Regions from separate parts of the Serratia sp. EC4 genome, predicted to be linked through region 2. Evidence: predicted binding sites of a transcription regulator. Region 2 holds the regulator's gene; the other holds the start of a gene.
What was found. Region 2 encodes LexA, which represses DNA repair genes until DNA is damaged. Its sites were predicted from a motif close to TNCTGTATGTACATACAGNA; they were not measured.

Region 1 (12,027 bases), on a different contig from region 2:
TACAACCCCACGCCATCCACTCGGCCGCCCAACAGTTGTTCATGTTCCGGGCTGAGGCCGGCGTTCAGCATCACCTGGATACGCTCGCCGCTTTTCAGCTGCGCCGGTTGCTCGACGTCGTCTTCCGCCAGCTTGCTCAACTCCAGCTCTTCGCTGATCAGCCGTTGATATTCCTGCACCAGCACCGGTTCAGGATCGACCAACAGTTCACCGCGATACCCATCGACGATCAGCAACCGCTGGCTGAGCAGAGAAGGCTGGATGTCGGCGCCCATCACCGTCGGCACCCCCATCGCCCGCACCAAAATCGCCGCATGCGAGTTGGCGGCGCCGTCGCGCACCACCACGCCGACCAGGCGATCCTGCGGCACTTCGGCCAGCAATGTCGCGGTCAGCTCATCCGCCACCAGCACAAAACGCGCCGGCCACTGGGTGGCGCCCTGGGTGGTGTCATCGAGGTGGAACAGCAGGCGCTGGCCCAGCGCGCGCAGATCGCTGCCGCGCTCGCGCATGTAGGTGTCCTGCAGTTTGGCGAACTGTTCGGCAAAGGCTTCTATCACCTGTTTCACCGCCCACTCCGCCACCGAGCCGTTGTCGATTTCGGCGAACAGTTCGCGCTTGAGGCGGGCGTCGTTTAACAGGTGAGAATAAAGATCGAAGATCGCCGCGCTCTCTTTTTGCGAGCTGGCGGCAAAACGCTTGCTGAAGCGGCGAAACTCCGCGCCGGCCTCTTCCAGCGCCAGCGTCAGGCGCTCGCGCTCGCTGGCGGTGTCCAGCGTCGACGCGCGGTAAACCTGATCGAGCGAAGGCTGGCTACTGTCCTGCCACCCTTCAGCCACCGCCACGCCGGGCGAGGCCGCCAGCGCGCGCACGCGCGTTTGGCGATACTGGCCGAAAATGGCGTTGAGCTGCGACTGTGACAAGATCCCGGCCATCTGCGTGGCCAGGGTGACCATGAAAGACTCTTCGCTTTCATCGAACTGGCGCAGCTCGCGCTGCTGCACCACCAGCACCCCCAGCAGTTGGCGCCGATGAATGATCGGCACCCCGAGGAAGGATCGGAAACGATCCTCTTTCACCTGCGGAACGTATTTGAAACTGGGGTGGCTTTGGGCATCGGCCAGGTTGATAGGCTCGGCTCGGCGGCCGACCAACCCGACGACGCCCTCGTCAAACGCCAATGCGATAGTGCGCCCACGCGGCTTTTTCAGCCCGCGCGTGGCCATCAGGTAGTAGCAGCGGCGATCGTTGTCCGCCAGGTAGATGGAACACACTTCGGTGTCCATCGCCAGACAGGTTTCATTGACCAGCAGATCCAGCGCATCCGTCAGACTGGCCGCCGCGGCCACCTTCTCTACAATTTCTCGCAAGCGCGTGAGCATAGTCGGCTTAACTTAACCTCTCTTTCGGCGATAAGCGGGAGCCTGCCGCGGCGCCGCCTGCTCTTGCATCGGCATCACGGTCACGGCGAATTCTTTCATCACCCGGCGGTAGACGTCGCGTTTGAACGACACCACCTGGCGCACCGGATACCAGAAGCTCACCCAGCGCCAACCGTCGAACTCCGGCGTGCTGCTGCGCTGCATATTGATATCAGCGTCATTGCACAGTAGCTGCAACAAAAACCATTTTTGCTTTTGGCCGATACAAACCGGCTTTGTGTCCCAACGCACCAAACGTTTCGGCAATTTATAGCGCAACCAGTTGCGGGTCGAAGCCAGGATGCGCACATCCTTTTTACTCAGCCCCACTTCTTCGAACAGCTCACGGTACATCGCCTGCTCCGCAGTTTCGCCAGGGTTAATCCCACCTTGGGGAAACTGCCAGGAGTGCTGACCGTAACGGCGGGCCCATAAGACCTGCCCCTGACGATTACAGATTACGATACCAACATTCGGGCGGTAGCCATCATCATCGATCACCGGACTACCTCGATAAGCTTAAATTCGCATAGATGTCCTGATTGTTTCACACAAGCTACAGGCGGTAAACCACTGCTTTACGGCGCTGCGGGCCGGATAACATTGGGATAACTCACAGATATTGGCAAAGTTATAAACATACCCCAGCCTTTCAGACCGGTTTTATTCACTTTTTCTGTGGATAGGTGTGTGCAGAACTCGAGGGATAAGCCGGTAAAACTCTCGTCCCCTAAAATCCGCCCTCATACCTAAAAACAAATATTAAGACTAAAAACATATAGTTAAGTAATATCTCGCAGTGATACACAGGACAAAAATGTGATCTATGCACGGTAAGGATCTTACCCTGGCGAAAGATCCACCAACGCCGTTTTTATCCACAGATTATCCGGGCAAGTTACGCACAAAACGGACAAATTCGTAAAAACCCGCCTGAGTCAAGGCTGTAAATTGAACCAGTGATCGGTAAAAATTTGGGTTATCCCATAAATCTGTGGATAAATAGGTGTAAGATCCTGTTTATTGTCGGTGGCTTCAGGTGAACAAGCCCCGCGAGTGCATTGTCGCCCGCGTAAAGAAAGAAAAAAAGTCATGTAAAATCATGCTACTATTATTCTTTTCCCCAGGCGATAGCGGTTATCGCTCGCCGTGTATAATTGCAGTACGTTTTTCAACCAAATTCGACAGGCTTGATTTATGGCATTTTTATCCCCTTTGCCGCCCCCGCCGGAAAATGAACGGCAGCTGTTCGAGCGCGCTCAGGCGCTGGCCGGCTTCAGCTTTGGCGAACTGGCCGCCCGTGCGCAATTGCCGATCCCCAAGGATCTGAAACGCGATAAAGGCTGGGTGGGCATGCTGCTGGAGCTGTACCTCGGCGCCATGGCCGGCAGCAAACCGGAACAGGATTTTCCCGAGTTGGGCATTGAGCTAAAAACCATTCCTGTCGACGCCGCCGGCAAACCGCTGGAAACCACTTTCGTCTGCGTCGCCCCGCTCACCGGCAACAGCGGCGTCACCTGGGCCAGCAGCCACGTTCGCCACAAGCTGGCACGCGTGTTGTGGATACCGGTAGAAGGCGAACGGCAAATCCCGCTGGCCCAGCGCCGCGTCGGTTCGCCGCTGCTGTGGAGCCCGAGCCTTGCAGAAGAAGAGAGGTTGCGCCGCGATTGGGAAGAACTGATGGATCTGATCGTGCTCGGTCACGTAGAACGCATCACCGCACGCCACGGCGAAGTGCTGCAACTGCGCCCCAAAGCGGCCAACAACAAGGCGCTCACCGAAGCCATCGGCGAACAGGGGCAACCTATCATGACGCTGCCGCGCGGTTTCTATCTGAAAAAGGGTTTTACCGGCGCGCTGCTGGCAAGACATTTCTCAATCTAAGCGATTTCGTTTAACTCTGGTTTAGCTAACCCTGTCAGCGCCGCGATAAACGCGTATAATTCACGCTTTGCATTTATTAAGGTGTGTCGGGCAATGTTCGAATGGATTATGGATCCCAATGCCTGGTTAGCGTTAGGTACGCTAACCATTCTTGAGATCGTACTGGGTATTGATAACATCATTTTTCTGTCGCTGGTGGTAGCCAAGCTGCCCAAAGCGCAACAGAACAAAGCTCGCCGGCTCGGGCTGGCCGCCGCCATGCTGATGCGCCTGGCGCTGCTGGCCTCCATCGCCTGGGTGATCCGCTTGACGCACCCGCTGTTCACCGTGCTGGATCACGCCATTTCCGCCCGCGATTTAATCCTGCTGCTGGGGGGATTGTTCCTGATCTGGAAAGCCAGCAAAGAGATCCACGAAACCATCGAAGGTTCGGAAGAAGAGCACCACACCAAGGTGCACAGCTTCTTCGGCGCGATCGTGCAAATCATGCTGTTGGATATCATCTTCAGTCTGGATTCGGTGATTACCGCCGTGGGGCTTTCCGACCATCTGTTCATCATGATGGCGGCGGTGGTGATCGCCGTCGGCGTGATGATGTTCGCCGCCCGGCCGATCGGCGAGTTCGTCAACCGCCATCCGTCGGTAAAAATGCTGGCGCTGGCGTTCCTGATCCTGGTGGGCTTCACGCTGATGCTGGAAAGCTTCCAGGTGCACGTGCCGAAAGGCTACATCTATTTCGCCATGTTCTTCTCCATGTCGGTAGAAGCGCTCAATCTGATGCGCAGCAAAAAAAATCACGCGCCGGAATAACGCGATATGGAAGCCGCCACCGGCGGCTTCCGCCGTTTCATTGCCCCCTCATTTCACTTTTTCTTATCAGATAAAGACTTATCTGAGACGCCCCCGGCCGAGAGTTTGCTAATCTTGAAAGAACATTGTTTTCTGCATAATCGAGGATCCGCAGGATGAAAAAGTGGGTAATGGCAGTGTCTGCGCTGGTTATGGCCGCCGGTTTGGCGGGATGTTCCAGCGACTACGTCATGGCGACTAAAGACGGCAACATGATCCTGACGCAAGGCAAACCGGAGATCGACACAGACACCGGACTCATCAGTTATAAAGACGAGAAAGGCAACCACCGCCAGATCAACGGCGATCAGGTTTCCCAGGTTATCGAACGCTAATCACCGCTCGCCGGCTATCGCCCGTTCAAGCGCGGTAGCCCTCATTCGCCTGCGCACTGAATCCGCTTCCCCCATCTTCACCGCTTGGTTATAGTCAGGAAAGGCGACATCGCCGCCCGACGGACTTTGCGCCGTCTTCTGAATTGGGCTCCTGTTTCACCGGGCCGCGCGGCCCGTCAGCGCTAACAAGAAAGGAAGGCCGTTAATGCAATACCACCGTATTCCCCACAGTTCTTTAGAAGTGAGCGTGCTGGGACTGGGCACCATGACCTTTGGCGAACAGAACAGCGAAGCCGACGCCCATGCGCAACTGGACTATGCATTGGCCGCAGGCGTGAACCTGATAGACACCGCCGAACTGTACCCGGTGCCGCCCCGCCCGGAAACCCAGGGCCTGACCGAGAGCTATATCGGCAGTTGGATCAAGGCGCGCGGCAATCGCGAAAAAATCGTCCTGGCCAGCAAAGTTTCGGGGCCGGTGCGCGGCACCGACAGCAGCATCCGCCCGCAGCAGGCGCTCGATCGCAAGAACATCCGCGCCGCGCTGGACGCCAGCCTCAAACGGCTGAACACCGATTATCTCGATCTTTATCAATTGCACTGGCCGCAGCGCGCCACCAACTGCTTTGGCAAACTCAACTATCAATACACCGACGACAAAGCCACGGTCACGCTGTTGGAAACGCTGGAGGCGCTGACCGAGCAGGTGCGCGCCGGCAAGATCCGCTATATCGGGGTTTCCAATGAAACGCCCTGGGGCGTGATGCGCTACCTGCAGCTGGCGGAGAAACATGAGCTGCCGCGCATCGTGTCGATTCAAAACCCGTACAGCCTGCTGAACCGCAGCTTTGAGATTGGCCTGGCCGAGATCAGCCAGCACGAAGGGGTGGAACTGCTGGCCTATTCCAGCCTGGCGTTCGGCACCCTGAGCGGTAAATACCTCAACGGCGCAAAACCAGCCGGCGCGCGCAATACGCTGTTCACCCGCTTCAACCGTTATTCAGGGCAGCAAACCCAGTTGGCGATCGCCGAATACGTGGCGCTGGCCAAAAAACACGGACTGGATCCTTCGCAGATGGCCTTGGCCTTCGTGCGTCAGCAGCCGTTCGTCGCCAGCACCCTGTTGGGCGCCACCTCGGTGGATCAGTTGAAAATCAACCTCGACAGCCTTGACGTCATTCTGGATGAGGACGTGCTGCAGGCGCTCGAAGAAATCCACACCCGGTTTACCATTCCGGCGCCTTAATTCCTCTGAGGGCGCAGCCAGGCTGCGCCCCGTTTCACCGCCGCTGAGACCACCACAATGCGCTAATCGCCAGCGCAAACACCACGCCAAACCCTACGCCGACGCCCACCACAGGCACGCCCAGCTTCACGACCAAAGAATACAGGCCCAGCATCAGCAACATGGCGGCGTTTTCACCCAGGTTTTGCACCGCGATCGCATTGCCGGCGCCGACCGAATGCTTGCCCCGCTCCTGCAGCAACGCATTGAGCGGCACCACGAAGAAGCCCCCCAGCATGCCGATGATCGCCAGCAAGACGTAGGCATTGAGCATGGTCGTTTGCAACGCAAACACCGCGACCGCGACGCCGATCAGGATCCCGGCCGGCATGCAGCGCTTCACCGTCTTCAGCGTGACGAAGCGCGCGGCGGCGCCGGCGCCGACCACGATGCCGACGGCCACCATGGCGTTCAGCAGCGTCGGCGTGGCGTTATCGGCGATGCCAAGCGCCACCGGCACCCACAGCACCAACAGAAAACGCAGCGTCACGCCGGCCCCCCAAAACAGGCTGGTGCCGATCAAAGAGAAACGCGTCTGCCCATCGCGCCATAATGTGACGCAGGCGGTAAGGAAGCTGTTCGTCATGGCCCGCGGCCGCCATGACGCCCCTGGGCGCGCCGCCGCCAGACGTGGAATATACAGGTTGGCGACCACCGCCCCTGCGTAAACCAACGCGCAGGCCGCCAGCGCCGCGACCACGTGCCAGTCCGCCAGAATACCGCCGGCCACCGAACCGGTGAGAATGGCGGCGATGGTCGAGGCCTCCATCAGGCCGTTAGCCTTGACCAGCTTCTCGCCGCTGGTGATCTCGCCCAGAATGCCGTATTTGGCTGGAGAATACGCGGCGGCACCCACGCCGACCAGGCTGTAACCCCAAAACGGGTTCCCCCCAAAACAGATCATCAACGCCCCCGCCAGCTTCAGGGCGTTGGCGAACATCATCACCCGCCCTTTGGCGAAGCTGTCGGCCACCTGGCCGACAAACGGCGCCAGGATGATGTAGGTGGCGACAAAGGCCATCTGCAGGATCGGCTGGCTCCAGTCCGGATACAGCTGCTGCTTGATCAGCGCCAGCGTGGCGAACAGCAACGCATTGTCGCCGAACGCCGAGAGGAACTGCGCGCTGATCACCGCGATCATGCCGCGTGACAACAAAGGGGATTCGGTCGAAGGATTCATCAGGCACTCTCCGGCTGTTCGGCCATATGACGCAGGGTGACGAAATCAGGTTTGCCGCTGCCGAGCACCGGCAGCGTTTTCAACAGGCGAATATCGCGCGGCACCGCCAGCTCCGGGCTGCCCAGCTCGCGCGCCACCCGCAGCAATGCCTCGCGGGTAATGGCGGGATCGGTGGTGAACAGCACCAGCGCCTCGCCTTTGCTGCTGTCGCTTTTGACCGTGGCGGCATGCAGCTTTTCCGGCGACAGCCGTTGCGCCAGCAATTCGACGCTCTCCAGCGACACCATCTCGCCCGCCAGCTTGGCGAAGCGCTTCACGCGCCCGCGAATGGTGCAGTAACCCTGCTCATCCAAGCTGACGATATCGCCGGTATCATACCAACCCGGCTGCAGCACGCCGTTCGCATCTTCCGCCGCCGGCGGTTCCAGCTCGCCGGGACGTTCAACCCGCAGATAGCCTTTCATGATATTCGGCCCCTTCAGCTGCAGACGGCCGCCGTTATCGATGCCCGGCACCGCGATCAAGCGCGCCTCCATCTGCGGCATGATGCGGCCGACGGTGCCCACCTTGGTCGCCAGCGGCACGTTGATCGACACTACCGGCGCGCACTCGGTCACGCCATAGCCTTCCAGAATGCGGATGCCGTATTTATCCTGATAGATCTGTTTGGTGCTGTCCGCCAGTTTCTCCGCGCCGGCCACCACATAGCGCAGGCGGGCGAAATCATACGGATGCGCGAAGCGCGCATAGTTGTTGAGGAAGGTCGCCGTGCCGAACAGCACCGTGCAGTTACGGTCATACACCAACTCCGGCACCACGCGATAGTGCAGCGGGCTGGGGTAGAGGAAAATGCGGCTGCCGGTGATCAGCGGCGTAAGCAGCCCCACCGTCAGGCCGAACGAGTGAAACAATGGCAGCGATGACATGAAACGGTCGCGCGGCGTGAAATCGGCGATGGTGCGAATTTGTTCTACGTTGGCCAGCAGGCTGGCATGCGAATGCACCACGCCCTTGGGGTGGCCTTCGGAGCCGGAAGTGAACAAGATCAGCGCCGCGTCCTCCGGGCGTTGCGGCAACGCCGCGCGCTGCGGTTGCAGCAAGTGCCGCAGGATCCACAGCTTGTCCGCCAGCGTAACGGTGTCTTTCAGATCCTCCAGATACACCCAGTTGGCCTGCGTCACCTGCTCCGGCAGGTGGGTCAGTTTGCCCTTCTCCAGGAACTGGCGCGAGGTGACGATGGTCTTGATGCCGGCGGCGGTCATCGCGCTGTTCAGGCCGTTGGCGCCGGCGGTGTAGTTGAGCATCGCCGGAATGCGGTTGCGCAGCGAAGCGCCGAAGATCGCCGCCGCGGTGATGGTGGCGTTCGGCAACAGCAGCCCGACGTGTTCCCCTTCGGCGGTAAAGCGCTGCAGAATGCGGCTGACGCCCAGCGATTTCTTGATCAGCGTTTGGTAGCTGTCCTCTTTGAAAGCGATGTCTTCGATACACGGCTTGCGACGCCCATAGCGGCGCTGCGCCGCCAGCAAGGCATGGAACAGCGTCTGCGGTTCGCGCGTCTCCATGCGCGCCCGCATCATGATCTGCATCAGCCGATCGCCAGCCAGCGCCCGACGCTCGCGCGCACGCGGCGCCTCCGGCATCGGCAGCGTGGTCGGCGGCAAGATGCGGATGCTGATTTGCGGAAACCAGCGGATCTTGAACACCCCGGCCATACGGCCGAACGGACTGAATTCGGGGCCGTCGATCCGCACCGGCACCACGGTGGCGCCCGATTTGGCGGCGATAAACGCCGCGCCGTCGTAGATTTTCATCAGCGCGCCGGTCACGGTGATGCGCCCTTCAGGGAACACGACGATCGGCCGCCCCTGTTCGACCATGCGCACCAGCTGCTTGATGGCCATCGGTTTGGTGGGATCGAGCGAGACGAAATCGATGTAGGGCCGAAGCCAGCGCATGAACCAGCTCTCGCCGATGCTGGCGTAAACCGCAAACACCGGTTTTATCGGCAGGAACAGCGCCAACAGCACGCCGTCGAGGAAAGAGACGTGGTTCGGCGTAATCAGCAGTTTTTGCCGTTCGAAGTGCTGGACGCCCCCTTCGACCCGAACCCGAAACAACAGGCGAAACAGCGCGCGCAGCAGTGAAAAGATCATGCCCTTCTCCCTTGGCCATGGAGGCGTAAATCGTTGTAGGGAAAAGAATACTATATGGCAGGCAAAAAAAAACCTACGCATCCGCGTAGGTTGGTGCAATTGAAAATGGCTTCAACATACAGAGTATGCTGATTTCTCACCAATCAATACCTCTGGGATCACCTACTCTAGAGAGATGGCGTGCAGGAAACTACCGCCGAATCGCAAGAGTTCTGCTCCAAATGCAACCAGCTGTAAATTTCCCGCGATCTGCTGTAATAACTCAATGAAACTTAAACCTTCCCGCAGCGACAAAAATAAATATAACAACGACGAGCCAGTGACCCAGACGTGAAATCTTCACTCATCGCGCGCTGACCTCGACCAGGCAGCTCATGGCGTTCGGCCCCTGCGTCAGCGGCGAGGTGCCAATATCCAGCGTCAGCACATTCGGGTTGCCCGCCTGCTCGAGCGGCCGGCGCTGCGCGTCGAAACCCGGCTCGAACCAGGCGCCGGTCGCCATCAACACCACGCCGCGCGTCACGCCATCGGTGAGCGATACCCCCGCCAGACAGCTGCCGCGCGCATTGCTGACCAGCACTTCGGCGCCGTCCGCCACCCCGCGCGGCGCCGCATCGTCCGGATGCATATACAGGGTTTCGCGCCCGGCGGTCTTGTTGCCCTGCGCCAGCGGCGCCGGATCCATCTGGCTATGCAGGCGATCGCTCGGTTGAATGGAGATCAGGTGCAGCGGCCAATGCTTGGCCTGCGGCGCGCCCAGCCACTCCACCGGCGGCCGCCACTGCGGATGCGGAGCGAAATCTTCGTAGCGATAGCCGGCGATCCGCTCGCTGAACAACTCGATCTTGCCGCTGGGCGTTTGCAGCGGGTTAACCTGGGGATCGGCGCGGAACGCGTCAAAAAATACAAACTCTTTGGCCGGCGCGGGCAGCTCGACATAGCCCCGTTGCCAGAACGCCTCAAACTCGGGCCAGGCGACGCCGGCGCGGCGCTGCGCAGCGCCGCATTGCAGGTAGATAGCTTCGATCCAGGCCCGTTCGTCGCGGTTTTCGGTAAAGCGCTCGCGATAGCCCAGACGCTCCGCCAGATCGGCGAAGATATCGAAATCGTTGCGCGCCTGATGCTGCGGCGCAATCGCCTGATGCATCGCCAGCACGTAACGATCGCGCGACGAGCCGCCGATGTCGTTGCGCTCCAGCGAACTGGTGACCGGCAACACGATATCCGCCATTTTGGCTGCCGCCGTCCACCAGATATCTTGGACGATCACCGTATCCGGCTTCTGCCAGCCTTCCACCAGTCGGTTCAACTGCTGATGGTGATGGAACGGGTTGCCGCCGGCCCAGTGCACCAAATGGATATCCGGATAATGCCGCGTCTCGCCGCAAAATTGATAGGCTTCGCCAGGGTGCAGCAGCATGTCGCAGATGCGCGCCACCGGGATCGCCAGCCCGGCCGGGTTATCGCCTACCGGCATGGTAGGCGCGGGGGTATCCACGCGCGGGTTGCCGACGCCGTTCATTGAGCCGTGGCCGAACGAGAACCCGCCGCCCGGCAGCCCCACCTGGCCCAGCATCGCCGACAGCGCGATCATCATCCAGTACGGTTGCTCGCCACGATGCGCGCGCTGCACGGAGTAGGAACAGGTGATAAAACTGCGCACGCCGATCAGCTGCCGCGCCAGCAGCGCGATGCGCGCCGTCGGAATGCCGGTAATGTCGCTGGCCCAGGCCGGCGTTTTCGCCACGCCGTCGCTCACGCCGTTCAGGTAATCCGCCAACTGTTGATAACCCACGCAGTGGCTGTGCAGGAAGGCTTCATCCTGCGCGCCCAGCCGCTGGATTTCGTAAGCCAGCGCCAGCATCAGCGCCACGTCGGTATTCGGCCGGATCGGGATCCATTCCGCATTGACGAACTCGGGGCAGTCGTCGCGCATCGGGCTGATGTTGATCACCGGCGTGCCCTTGCGCGCCAGCTTTTGCAGCCAGGGCTTGAGCGCATGCTCCGCCGCGCCGCCGGAAGACACCTGAGCGTTTTTCAGCGCCAACCCGCCAAACGCCACAAACAGTTCGCAGTGCTCCACCACGCTTGGCCAACTGGTGACGCGCCCGGTCAACGGCGAGAAAGTGCCGATCACATACGGCAGGAAAAACTGCGCCGCGCCCCAGCTGTAGTTGCCCTGCTGATCGACGCCGCCGCCGCCGCTGAAGTAGAACCGCCGCACCAGCGAGCGGGCATGGTGCAGCCGCCCGGCCGACGACCAGCCATAAGAGCCGGTAAACAGCCCTGAGGCACCGTAGCGATCGCGCACCCGGCGATTCTCCTGCGCCACCAAATCGAGCGCTAACTCCCAATCCACCTCGACGAAATCTTCCCTGCCGCGCAGCGTACGGTCGCTGCCCTCGCGCTTTTGCAGCCACGAGCGGCGCACCGCCGGCTTGCGGATGCGTTTGTCGGAGTAGACCATCGGGACGATGGAATCGAGCAGCGGCGAAGGATCGGGATCGTCGACGAAGGGTTCACAACGGATAAGCCGGCCGTCTTCAACCACGGCGGTATAAGCGCCCCAATGGGCGAGCTGCGGATAGCGTTTAATGGACATGGCGTTCTCGGCGCAAATCGGAATGCACAGACGTTACCTCAGCCCGCCGCCAGTGCCAACGTACAAATTGCGCTATCGTTCGGTCTTCGATGGTTATGCGTACAGACTCGAAGAGATTCTGCAACGGCCGCCACAAGTTGCGCACGAGACCGCTTGCAGCCCCGGTTTTTTTCCGCAAAACTGGGGGATGTAAGCGATTACCCAGGATGTGTTGACTGATATGGCTACGATAAAGGATGTTGCCAGGCTGGCGGGGGTTTCCGTGGCCACGGTATCCCGCGTGATAAACAATTCCCCCAAGGCCAGCGAAGGGTCGCG
Region 2 (12,027 bases):
AGCTCGTCGATCATCGGCCGCAGCACTTCCGGCAGCTGTTCCTTGTCGTTATGCAGGAACAGCTCGGCTTTCAGCATCGGGTAGATCATGCCGATCTGGCGCAGCAGCTCGGCGCGCGATACCCGGCGGTGATGCATCACGATGCTGGCGATCAGCGACGGCAACACCAGCAGGTGGTGGATGTTGTTGCGGTAATAGGTCATCAGCACCGCCTGCTCGCGCGGCAGAATGATGATGTCGCCGATGTTGTCCTTTTCCACCTCGAACTTGTTCATGTTCAGCGCGTGATCCAGCAGCTCGTCCGGCGTTTGCGTCGGTACGGTGACGTCATGCGCGTAAGGCGCGTTGCGCATCAGCTGCAGGTAGCACTCGAGCTGTTCGACCAGCTGTTCGCGGGTCAGCGAACGCTGACGCGAGGCCAGCAGCGCGGTGGAACACAGGTTCATGGCATTGGCCGCGGCGGCATTGTTGATGCGCACCATGATCTGGCCGGCCAGATCGTTGACCGTCGGCGTCAGCCAGCTTGGACGCTGAGCTTCGATCGGATCGATCGACTCGCGCCACTGCGGCACGTTCTGGTTGAGGTAAGCTGTCAACGGCAGCGGTTCGCCGAAGTTGACGTAACCCTGACCCAGGTTGCGCAGCTTGCGCAGGCCGCGCAGCATCTGCGGCAGGCTCTCTTTTTCCTTGGTGGCGCCGCGCAGCTCTTTGGCGTAGGTACCCACTTCCATCACGTGCTCGTAACCGATGTAAATCGGCACCAGCGTGATCGGACGGGTGCCGCCGCGCAGCATCGCCTGAATGGTCATCGACAGGGTGCCGGTCTTCGGCTCCAGCAGGCGCCCGGTGCGGGAACGGCCGCCTTCCACGAAGTATTCCACCGAGTAACCGCGGGTGAACAGCTCGCCGAGGTATTCGCGGAACACCGTCGAGTACAGCTTGTTGCCCTTGAAGGTGCGGCGGATGAAGAACGCGCCCAGGCGACGGAAGATCGGGCCGGCCGGCCAGAAGTTGAGGTTGATGCCCGCGGCGATGTGCGGCGGCACCAGGCCCTGGTGATACAGCACGTAGGACAGCAGCAGATAGTCCATGTGGCTGCGGTGGCAGGGCACGTAGACGATCTCGTGGCCGTCCTGCGCCAGCTGGCGCACGCGCTCGGCGTTGGTGACGTTGATGCCCTGATACAACCGGTTCCAGGTCCAGCTCAGCACGCGATCGGACAGACGCACGGTTTCGTAGGAGAAGTCGGCGGCGATCTCTTCCATCAACGCGATGGCGTTCTGCTGGGCCTTCTCGTGCGAGATCTTCTTGCTGCGCGCTTCGTCCTCGACCGCTTTTTCGATCGCTTTGGACGCCAACAGCTTGTTGAACAGATCCTGACGGGCCGGCAGGCTTGGGCCCACCGCGGCCAGGCGCTGGCGCGAGAAGTGCATGCGCGCCACGCGCGCCAGTTTCTGCGCGATGGTTTTATCCGTGCCGTGTTCGGTAGCCATGCGGCGCAGCGACACGGTGTTGGAGAAACGCACGAAGCTGTCGCGGCCGAGCCACAGCACGGCGAAGAACTTCTGCACGCCGTTCAACAGACGCAGGTGCGGCGTGCCGTGGCCTTCGCGGCCCGGCGAACGGCCAAACATCACCGAAACCGGCAGCATCTGAATGTCGAGATCCGGGTTGCTGCGATGCAGATCCAGATAGTCGTGGAACAGCTTTACCGACTCTTCTTTCGGGGTGTAGTAGCGGAACACGCGCGGGCCGTCGTGAATGAACACGTAGCTCGGCAGCACGGTGCCGTCGATCTCCAGCGAGTTGAGCGGATCAGGCAGATCCTGCGCCAGGCACTGGGTGCGCAGCGTCAGCAAATCCGCCTTGGAATTGTAAGGTAAAACATACAAAATCGGCCGTGAGGGATCCAACCCTAGCTCGGTAACCGGATCTGAAGGGATGACCTTACTTCTTACCAACAATTTAAGTGGTAAATTCAATATTTTATAATAAATTTTACGCCAACCTGACATAACAACGTGAAGCCTCTTGTTAGCAATGCGCCGCAAGCATACCAGAAACCGGGTAGCAGATCTGTGGTGTTCGAAAACCGAGAGCCGTCAGCGCGGACTGTTCTAGACTCTTTTTATTATGACCGACCTCTGAGAAAGGCACGAAAACATGGCAAACCAAGCAACCGGACTGACCCGCATCATCAAGGCCGCCGGCTATTCCTATAAAGGGCTATCCGCCGCCTGGCAGCACGAAGCGGCTTTCCGCCAGGAACTGGTGGTCACCCTTCTGGCTATCATACTGGCTGTCTGGCTGGATGTGGGTGCGATAGCGCGCATTTTATTGATCGGATCGGTAGCGCTGGTGATGATCGTCGAGATCCTGAACAGCGCGATCGAGGCGGTGGTGGATCGCATCGGCAGCGAACATCACGAGCTGTCCGGGCGGGCCAAGGACATGGGATCGGCGGCGGTGTCGCTGGCGATCGCACTGGCGCTGTTCGTTTGGGGCACGGTCCTATGGCAGCATTTCGGCTGACGAAAAGCGCCTACTGACTGATTTTTATTTATTCTTCGGTTCCCAATCCGCGCTTACCTGTATATACTCACAGCAAGACTGTATAAACAAACAGGGGGCGGAATGAAAGCACTAACTACCAGACAGCAAGAGGTCTACGATCTGATTCGCGAGCACATTTCGCAAACGGGCATGCCGCCAACGCGTGCCGAGATCGCGATGCGTCTGGGGTTCCGTTCGCCTAACGCCGCCGAAGAACACCTGAAGGCGCTGGCACGCAAAGGCGTGATCGAAATCGTCTCCGGTGCCTCACGCGGTATCCGTCTGCTGATGGAAGAAGAAGAAGGGCTGCCGCTGATCGGCCGCGTCGCCGCCGGCGAGCCGCTGCTGGCGCAGCAGCACATCGAAGGGCACTACCAGGTGGATCCTTCCCTGTTTAAACCGAGCGCCGATTTCCTGCTGCGGGTGAACGGCATGTCAATGCGCGACATCGGCATTCTGGACGGCGATCTGCTGGCGGTGCACAAAACGCAAGACGTGCGCAACGGCCAGGTCGTGGTGGCGCGGATCGAAGACGAAGTGACGGTCAAGCGCTTGAAAAAGCACGGCAACGTGGTTGAACTGCTGCCGGAGAACAACGAATTCCAACCGATAGTGGTCGATCTGCGTCAGCAGAATTTCACTATCGAAGGGCTGGCGGTCGGCGTGATCCGCAACGGCGACTGGATTTAATCGCCGGCCCATCACCGCCGCTCCCTGTATCAATCGCCCCTGTTTTGGGGCGTTTTTGTTTCTGACTTCGCCCTTTGTCACTCAGTCACAGGAACATCCCATCATGCGCCTGATTTCCGCCTTCACCAGCGACACCGATAAAGCCCTGTGGCGCCTCGCCCTGCCGATGATCTTCTCCAATATTACCGTGCCGCTGCTCGGGCTGGTGGACACCGCGGTGATCGGCCACCTCGACAGCCCGATCTACCTGGGGGGCGTGGCGATCGGCGCGGTGGCGACCAGCTTCCTCTTCATGCTGCTGTTATTCCTGCGCATGAGCACCACCGGCCTCGCGGCGCAAGCGCTGGGGGCACAGAACCCGCAAGCGCTGGCGCGCGCCTTTATGCAACCGCTGCTGCTGGCGCTGTTGGGCGGCGCGGCGATCGTCCTGCTGCGTTATCCGCTGATCGAACTGGCGCTGCGGATCGTCGGTGGCGATGGCGAGGTGCTGGAACAGGCGCGGCGTTTTCTTGAGATCCGCTGGTTAAGCGCCCCGGCGGCGCTGGCCAATCTGGTGCTGCTGGGCTGGCTGCTCGGCGTGCAGTACGTGCGGGCGCCGGTGATCCTGCTGATCGTCGGCAACCTGCTGAACATCGTGCTGGATATCTGGCTGGTGATGGGCCTGGGCTGGAACGTGCGGGGGGCGGCGGCGGCAACCGCCATCGCCGAATACGCTACGCTGCTGCTCGGCCTGTGGTTGGCGTGGCGGGTGATGCGCCTGCGCGGTATTACCCTGCAGATGCTGCGCCAGGCCTGGCGTGGCGATCTGCGTCGCCTGCTGGCGCTCAACCGCGACATCATGCTGCGTTCACTGTTGCTGCAACTGTGCTTTGCGTCGTTGACCATTTTCGGCGCTCGCCTGGGAAGCGAGGTGGTGGCGGTCAATGCGGTATTGATGAATCTGCTGACGTTCACCGCCTATGCGCTCGACGGTTTTGCTTATGCGGTGGAGGCTCATTCGGGCCACGCCTACGGCGCCCGGGACGACAGCCAACTGCGCAAGGTGTGGCACGCGGCCTGCAGGCAGGCAGGGCTGGTCGCGTTGGCCTTCGGCCTGGCGTATGCCGTTACCGGCCAGCAGATCGTGGCGGCATTGACCTCTTTGCCGGAACTGCGTGCGTTGGCCGCACATTATTTGCCCTGGCAGGTCATTCTGCCGCTGGTCGGGGTATGGTGCTATTTGCTGGACGGCATGTTTATCGGCGCCACGCGCGGCGCCGAGATGCGTAACAGCATGGCGGTGGCCGCTGCGGGATACGGTCTGGCGCTGTTCAGCGTGCCGCTGTTAGGCAACCACGGGCTCTGGCTGGCGCTGGCGGTGTTTCTGGCGCTGCGCGGCCTGGCGTTGGGCTGGATTTGGCACCGTCATCAGGTGCGCGGCAGTTGGTTTGCTGCACGCTAGGTCGAACGCTTTGTTGGGTTATTTATTAATTTATCTTATGTTTTGTTCATGTTTGCTTACATGTTTTTAGTCCAGATCCGTTCGCGTTAGCTCGTTGTTTGTTGGCGTTTTTTGTTTTTATTTTGTTTTTTAATGGTTTTTTATTCTGCAAATTGGCTTTTTTATTTCCATGTTTAACTAGAATGAATCATGTGGCTGGTAAATGAAGGGGAGCGTTGCTTCTTAAGGTGAAGGGAGCATCAGCCAGAAAATTTTCTGGTTAACCCCGGCCGGCGACAGGGATCACTGATTCACCACAGGTTAACGGAGAGACTATGAATAAAGATCAAGCCGACGGTAACTGGAAGCAGCTGAAAGGCAAAGTGAAAGAGAAATGGGGCAAGCTGACCGATGACGATCTGACGGTCATCGAAGGGAAACGCGAACAGCTGGTCGGCAAAATCCAGGAGCGCTACGGTTACCAGAAAGAGGCGGCCGAAAAAGAGGTGAAAGCCTGGGAAGATCACACCAAACACCGCTGGTAATCTGCAAGGCCGCCATTGAAGGCGGCTTGCACAGCGCAGGCCGGCGTCGCTCCATCCTCTGGCGCTCCGGCCGCAGGTACAGGGAGGTACCTGATTTTGTCTTACTTCTTCTTGATGGCGATGCTGTGATCGTGTTCGGCGCAGTCATGCTTGCTGTCGCAAGCTTCAACTTCCACGCAGCCGGCGCACAGACCGTGCGCTTCCACTACGCTGTGCCGCAGCGCAAATCCGGCCTCCTGAGCCAGCTTCTGCAGCGTTTCCTCTACGCCTTCGGTGGTGCGTTCGGTCACCTGGCCGCAGCGGTCGCAGATAAACAGCGCGGACGTATGCATCGGCTGTTCGAAGTGGTGGCACAGCACGTAGCTGTTGGCGGACTCCACCCTATGGATAAATCCTTGCTCCAGCAGAAAATCCAGCGCGCGGTAGACCGTCGGCGGCTTGGCCTGCGGTTCGGCGACGCGTAGCAGATCGAGCAGGTCGTAAGCGCTGATTGCACCGGGTTGCTGAGTCATCAGACGCAGCACTTCCAGCCGTTGCGGCGTCAATCGCACATTGCGTTGCTGGCAGAGGCGTTCCGCCTGCGCCAGCAGCTTTTCCTGGGTGGTTGAGTTCATCGCAAATATCCCGGTACGTAAAAAAGCCGATTTTACCATGATTACGGCGAATCGCCGAGAGTTGCCCCCTTTTCCCCTGAGGATAGCGCAGAGAAAGGCGCGCTGAGCGCGCTAAAAGAGAGATGCATCACAACTTTTCCCCTCCGCCGGACGGCAAATCAACGTTGCCGATTTTAGCGCTGGAGAGCAGCGGGCGAGAGCGGTATAACGCGCTTCATCCGCGTGATAAGCAGGAGCCTTGTGTGATGACGGAAAGAGAGAAGCTGTTAAGCGGCCTGGAGTACAACAGCCGCGATGAAGAACTGATCGCCCTGTACCATCGAGCCAGGGCGTTGACCAAAAGCCTGGAGGCGCTGGATTCGCATCAGGCGGACGAGAAAAATCGCCTGCTCGGCGAGCTGTTCGGCAGCTGGGGTGAGGCGAGCTGGATCGAAACGCCATTCTGGTGCGACTACGGGCAGCATGTCCGCATCGGCAAAAACTGTTTTATCAACGTCAATGCGGTGTTCCTCGATTGCAACACCATCACCATCGGCGACAACACGCTGATCGGCCCCAACGTGCAAATCTACACGCCGAGTCATCCGCTGAAGGCCGGTGAACGCTTTACCGGCGATCCGGCTTTTCCTTTCCGCACCTCGGCGCAGCCGGTGTCCATCGGCAGCAACGTGTGGATCGGCGGCAACGTGGTGATCCTGCCGGGAGTGACCATCGGCGATGGCACGACTATCGGCGCGGGCAGCATCGTCACCGGCGACATTCCGGCCAATGTGTTGGCGCTGGGGCAGCCGTGCCGGGTTATCCGCGCGTTGGAATAGGGCGCTGAATACGAATCGGCGGCCAGCGGTTTATCGGCGAGTGCGGGGCAAGGGGGGAGGAGGGGTCTTCTTATGGTGCGAATCGTCGTTTGGCAACTGGCGGTCATCGGCCAAGGCCTGACGTGCGGCCGCAAGGCGGCTCATGACGGTGCCGATTGGCACCGCCAGCACTTTCGCCGCTTCCCGGTAGGACAGCCCTTCGACATCCACCAAAAACAGCGCGTTGCGCTGGGCCGCCGGCAGCCGGCTTACGCGCCGCATCACTTCATTGAGCCAGACTGGCTGTTCACCGTTGTCCGCATCGCCAAGCTCTTCCGCCGCCATGCAGCCTTGCCCTTGGCGAAGATGCTGGGCGCGAACTTCATTGAGCCAGATGGAGTGCAGGATGGAAAACAACCAGCGATCCAGGTGAGAACCGGGGGTGAATTGCGCGGCGCGCTCCAGCGCACGCACGCAGGTCGCCTGCACCAGATCGTCGGCGATATCCCGCCGGTGCGAAAGCACCAGCGCATAGCGCCACAGGCGGGAGAGATAGTGGCCGAGTTCATCGCGTATCGCATCGCCGCTGATAGTCACCTCCGCAGGCGCGTCGGATCAAGATTCCGGGTGGCGGTCGATGGCTGCCGCCAAATCACGGTACTCCTCGCACCCGGTGCCGCACAGCGACTGGATCACCTGCAGCTGTTGGCGCGCCAGGTCGGGCCGCCCTTTCAGCATATAGGCTTCCCCCAGGTACTCGCGCACTTTGGGGTATTTCGGATCGAGGGCGACTGATTTTAAATAATAGCCGATACCCTCATCGGTGCGGCCAAGTTTGCGCGTGGCGTAGCCGCGATAATTCAGTGCGACGGCGGTGTTGGGATTTTTAAGCGTGTTGAGCATATCGATCGCTTCCTGATAGCGGCCGCTTTTCGCCAGTGCATAGGCATAGTTAGTGCGGTCGGCGTCGTCGACTTTGCTGCTTTTATCCACCGTGCAGGTCTGGGTTTTACTGTCATAGACCTGGCCTTTCGGACAGGTCGGCGGGGTTTGGCCGCTGCCGTCGCCGCCCATCGCCAGCGCCCCGCCGGAAAACAGCAGGCAGCCGGCAATGGTCGATGCCAGCAGGCGTTTAATGAAGCTGTTCATGGTTGTGTCCTCAAGGCAGAGGCGCCGTGCGCGCCCGTAATGAGATAACACCTGAACGCGTGAATTTATTCGCCTTACTCCCGCTTATTTACGCCGCCGGCAAGGCGGTTTTCCCAACGGCGCCGATTGTCGCTATAATAGCCGTTTGCGGCCGCGCGCCGTTCGTTGAACCCAGACAGACTCAGGTAGCCAGTAACTCAGCATGACGAAAGACAACCACGCCCCAACCTACGCCGCCAATCGCTTCTCCATCGCGCCAATGCTCGACTGGACCGATCGTCATTGCCGTTACTTCCACCGCCTGCTGACCAAGGAAACGCTGCTGTACACCGAAATGGTGACCACCGGCGCGATCATACACGGCAAGGGTGACTACCTGGCCTACAGCGAAGAAGAGCATCCTGTGGCGCTGCAGCTGGGCGGCAGCGATCCGGCCTCGCTGGCGCACTGCGCCAAACTGGCGGAGCAGCGCGGTTATGACGAGATTAACCTCAACGTCGGCTGTCCGTCCGATCGCGTGCAAAACGGCATGTTCGGCGCCTGCCTGATGGGCCAGGCGACGCTGGTCGCCGACTGCATCAAGGCGATGCGCGACGTCGTATCGATACCGGTGACGGTGAAGACCCGCATCGGCATCGACGATCAGGACAGCTACGCCTTCCTGTGCGACTTTATCCAGACCGTCGCCGGGCGCGGCGAGTGCGACATGTTCACTATCCACGCTCGCAAAGCCTGGCTCTCCGGCCTCAGCCCGAAAGAGAACCGCGAAGTGCCGCCGCTGGACTACCCGCGCGTTTATCAGTTGAAGCGGGATTTCCCGGCGCTGACCATCGCCATCAACGGTGGAGTGAAAACGCTGGAAGAGGCGCAACAGCACCTGCAGCATCTGGACGGCGTGATGATGGGGCGCGAGGCGTACCAGAATCCGGGCATCCTGGCGCGGGTCGACAGCGAACTGTTCGGCGCGCAGACCGCGGTGCCGGACAGCGTGGCGATCGTCGAAGCGCTGTATCCGTATATTGAGCGCGAGCTGTCCAACGGCACCTATCTCGGCCACATCACCCGCCACATCCTCGGTTTGTTCCAGGGGGTGCCGGGCGCGCGCCAGTGGCGTCGCCACCTGAGCGAGAACGCCCACAAGCCGGGCGCCGATGCGCGGGTGGTGGAGCAGGCGCTGGCGTTGGTGCGTCAGCCGCGCGTCGAAATGGCGTAACCCACAAAAAGTTTGACCAATAGTTAGTCTTTTTCGCCAGGCATTCGGCGTGTTGCCGGATGTCTGCCCCGTTTTTTCAATAGGTTAGCCCTTCCGCCATTCTGGCACGCTTCTTGTAATCCACTCTGCAGATACGTTGAGTTGCAAAGGAGCAATCATGTTGGAAATCTTCTTTCTCATTGGCTTTGTGGTGATGCTGATGGTGACCGGCATCTCGCTGCTGGGGATCTTCGCTGCGCTGTTGGCGGCGGCGGCGTTCATGCTGTTGGGCGGGTTGTTCGCGGTGGTGATTAAGCTGTTGCCGTGGTTGATTTTGGCGGTGGTTGGGGTATGGATTTACCGTTCGATGCAGAAACCCCAGATCCGGCGTTACTGATTTTTTGCCGAATAATCAGTCAGTCGCGATGAAACTTGCATAACTGCCCGCCACGCTAATGCGGCAGCGATCACAGCTTGGCAGTTTTACCCGGCGATGTGGCACATAAAGCGTGTTTTTTGCCGGACGGGGCTGTTAGGATGTTGGTCGATGCAGTGATGCGACCGATTTCATCACCGTGAGAGACAACCAAAATTCGTGTTGCTGAAGCAACCCCCGGTCTCTGGCGGACTCTGCTCTACCCCTACAAAACGCAGTAACAGAAAGGGCTCCGCAAGGAGCTCTTTTCTTTTGCCGCGATCAGGGGATCAGCAGACTGGAGCCACTGGTGCTGCGGCTTTCCAATACTTGGTGTGCCCGCTGGGCGTCGGCCAGCGCGAATTTCTGCTCGTCTTTCACTTCCACCCGAATGGCGCCGCTGCCGATCAGGGAGAACAGCTCGTTGCTGGCGTACTGCAGCTCGGCGCGGTTGGTGATGTAGCCGTTGAGGGAAGGGCGGGTGACGTACAGCGAGCCCTTCTGATTCAGCAGCGCCAGATCGACGCCGGTCACCGGGCCGGAGGCGTTGCCGAAGCTCACCATCAGGCCGCGCCGCTTCAGGCTGTCGAGTGAGGCCAGCCAGGTGCTTTTACCCACCGAATCGTACACCACGCCGACCTTCTCGCCCTGCGTCAGCTCGGCCACCCGCTGGGCGATATCCTCTTTGTGGTAGTTGATGGTGGCCCAGGCGCCGGCCTGTTTCGCCAGCGCGGCCTTCTCGTCGGAACCGACGCTGCCGATCAGGCGCGCACCCAGCGCTTTCGCCCACTGGCAGGCGATCAGCCCGACGCCGCCGGACGCGGCATGGAACAGGAACACTTCACCCGGTTGCACGTCATAGGTCTGGCGCAGCAGGTAGTATACCGTCAGCCCTTTGAGTAAAGAGGCTGCACCCTGTTCAAAACTCAGGTTGTCCGGCAGCAGCGCCACGCGTTCTGCCGAGACGTTGTGGATCTCGCTGTAGGCGCCGAGCGCCGATTGCGCATACACCACCCGGTCGCCCGGTTTGAGGAAGCTGACCCCGGCGCCGACCTTGGTCACCACGCCGGCCGCCTCGGTGCCGAGGCCGCTCGGCAGGCTCGCCGGCGCATACAGGCCGCTGCGTACATAGGTATCGATGTAGTTGATGCCGATCGCCTTGTTCTCGATCTGCACTTCGCCGGCAGCCGGATCGAGCGGTGTAAAATCAACGTATTGCAAGACTTCCGGCCCGCCGGTGGCGGAGAATTGAATGCGCTTGGCCATGTTCTACCCTCATTTGGTTATCTGAATTCACCCTATGCCTTTTGGCTGCGGAGATCTAGCCAGCCCGTGCGCCGGCCTGTGGCAATTATGCGGCGGAATCGTGCGGAAAAATCACGTATACTCTTGCGTCAGCAGCCTCACCCTCATTCGCAACCGGATAAAGACTACGTTTCATGGCAGGAAAAAAACCAACCAACAAAACAAACGCGGACGAAACCAGAGAGCGTTCCAGAGATCGTCAGATGGAAGGGCTGAAGATGCCGCCGCACTCGCTGGAGGCAGAACAGTCGGTGTTGGGCGGTTTGATGCTGGATAACGAGCGCTGGGACAACGTGGCGGAGCGCGTGGTCGCCAACGACTTCTTCAGCCGCCCGCACCGCCTGATCTTTACCGAGATGCAGCGTCTGCTGGAGATGAGCAAGCCGATCGACCTCATCACCCTGTCCGAATCGCTCGAGCAGAAGGGCGAGCTGGACTCGGTCGGCGGCTTCGCCTACCTGGCCGAGCTGTCGAAAAACACCCCGAGCGCCGCCAACATCGGCGCCTACGCGGACATCGTGCGCGAGCGCGCGGTGGTGCGCGAAATGATCTCGGTGGCTAACGAGATCGCCGACGCCGGCTACGATCCGCAGGGGCGCAGCAGCGAAGACCTGCTCGATCTGGCGGAATCCCGCGTGTTCCAAATCGCCGAGAACCGCGCCAGCAAAGACGAAGGCCCGAAGGGCATCGAGCGCATCCTGGAAGACACCGTGTCGCGCATCGAGCAGCTGTATCAGCAGCCGCACGACGGCGTGACCGGGGTCGATACCGGCTATCAGGACCTCAACAAGAAAACCGCGGGCATGCAAAAGTCCGATCTGATCATCGTCGCCGCCCGTCCTTCGATGGGGAAAACCACCTTCGCCATGAACCTGTGCGAAAACGCCGCGATGACCCAGGAAAAACCGGTGCTGATCTTCAGCCTGGAGATGCCCGGCGAGCAGATCATGATGCGTATGCTGGCGTCGCTGTCGCGCGTGGATCAGACGCGCATCCGTACCGGCCAGCTCGACGACGAGGACTGGGCGCGCATTTCCAGCACCATGGGCATCCTGCTGGAGAAGCGCAACATGTACATCGACGACTCCTCCGGCCTGACGCCGACCGAAGTGCGCTCGCGCGCGCGGCGTATTTTCCGCGAGCACGACGGGCTTAGCCTTATCATGATCGACTACCTGCAGTTGATGCGCGTGCCGGCCCTGTCCGACAACCGTACGCTGGAGATCGCCGAGATTTCGCGCTCGCTGAAGGCGCTGGCGAAAGAGCTGCAGGTGCCGGTGGTGGCGCTGTCGCAGCTGAACCGAAGCCTGGAGCAGCGCGCCGACAAACGCCCGGTCAACTCCGACC

Region 1: mutH (DNA mismatch repair endonuclease MutH) is a predicted target of LexA. The motif match lies at 2,567-2,586, and genes of this name have one in related genera.

Annotation. Positions count from the first base shown of each region.
Region 1 covers NZ_JBNIDE010000005.1:140,165-152,191, reverse strand. The annotation lists gene ptsP (phosphoenolpyruvate--protein phosphotransferase) at 1-1,382, opposite strand, end outside; gene rppH (RNA pyrophosphohydrolase) at 1,395-1,922, opposite strand; gene mutH (DNA mismatch repair endonuclease MutH) at 2,619-3,305, shown strand; gene ACP39K_RS16730 (TerC family protein) at 3,399-4,115, shown strand; gene ACP39K_RS16725 (YgdI/YgdR family lipoprotein) at 4,271-4,489, shown strand; gene ACP39K_RS16720 (NADP(H)-dependent aldo-keto reductase) at 4,695-5,735, shown strand; gene lplT (lysophospholipid transporter LplT) at 5,770-6,954, opposite strand; gene aas (bifunctional acyl-ACP--phospholipid O-acyltransferase/long-chain-fatty-acid--ACP ligase) at 6,954-9,107, opposite strand; gene ACP39K_RS16705 (molybdopterin guanine dinucleotide-containing S/N-oxide reductase) at 9,451-11,709, opposite strand; gene galR (HTH-type transcriptional regulator GalR) at 11,930-12,027, shown strand, end outside.
Region 2 covers NZ_JBNIDE010000008.1:144,162-156,188, reverse strand. The annotation lists gene plsB (glycerol-3-phosphate 1-O-acyltransferase PlsB) at 1-2,015, opposite strand, end outside; gene ACP39K_RS19880 (diacylglycerol kinase) at 2,164-2,532, shown strand; gene lexA (transcriptional repressor LexA) at 2,635-3,243, shown strand; gene dinF (MATE family efflux transporter DinF) at 3,347-4,684, shown strand; gene ACP39K_RS19865 (CsbD family protein) at 4,999-5,208, shown strand; gene zur (zinc uptake transcriptional repressor Zur) at 5,310-5,822, opposite strand; gene ACP39K_RS19855 (sugar O-acetyltransferase) at 6,068-6,640, shown strand; gene ACP39K_RS19850 (RNA polymerase sigma factor) at 6,671-7,216, opposite strand; gene ACP39K_RS19845 (tetratricopeptide repeat protein) at 7,235-7,768, opposite strand; gene dusA (tRNA dihydrouridine(20/20a) synthase DusA) at 7,971-8,981, shown strand; gene pspG (envelope stress response protein PspG) at 9,139-9,357, shown strand; gene ACP39K_RS19830 (quinone oxidoreductase) at 9,658-10,641, opposite strand; gene dnaB (replicative DNA helicase) at 10,815-12,027, shown strand, end outside.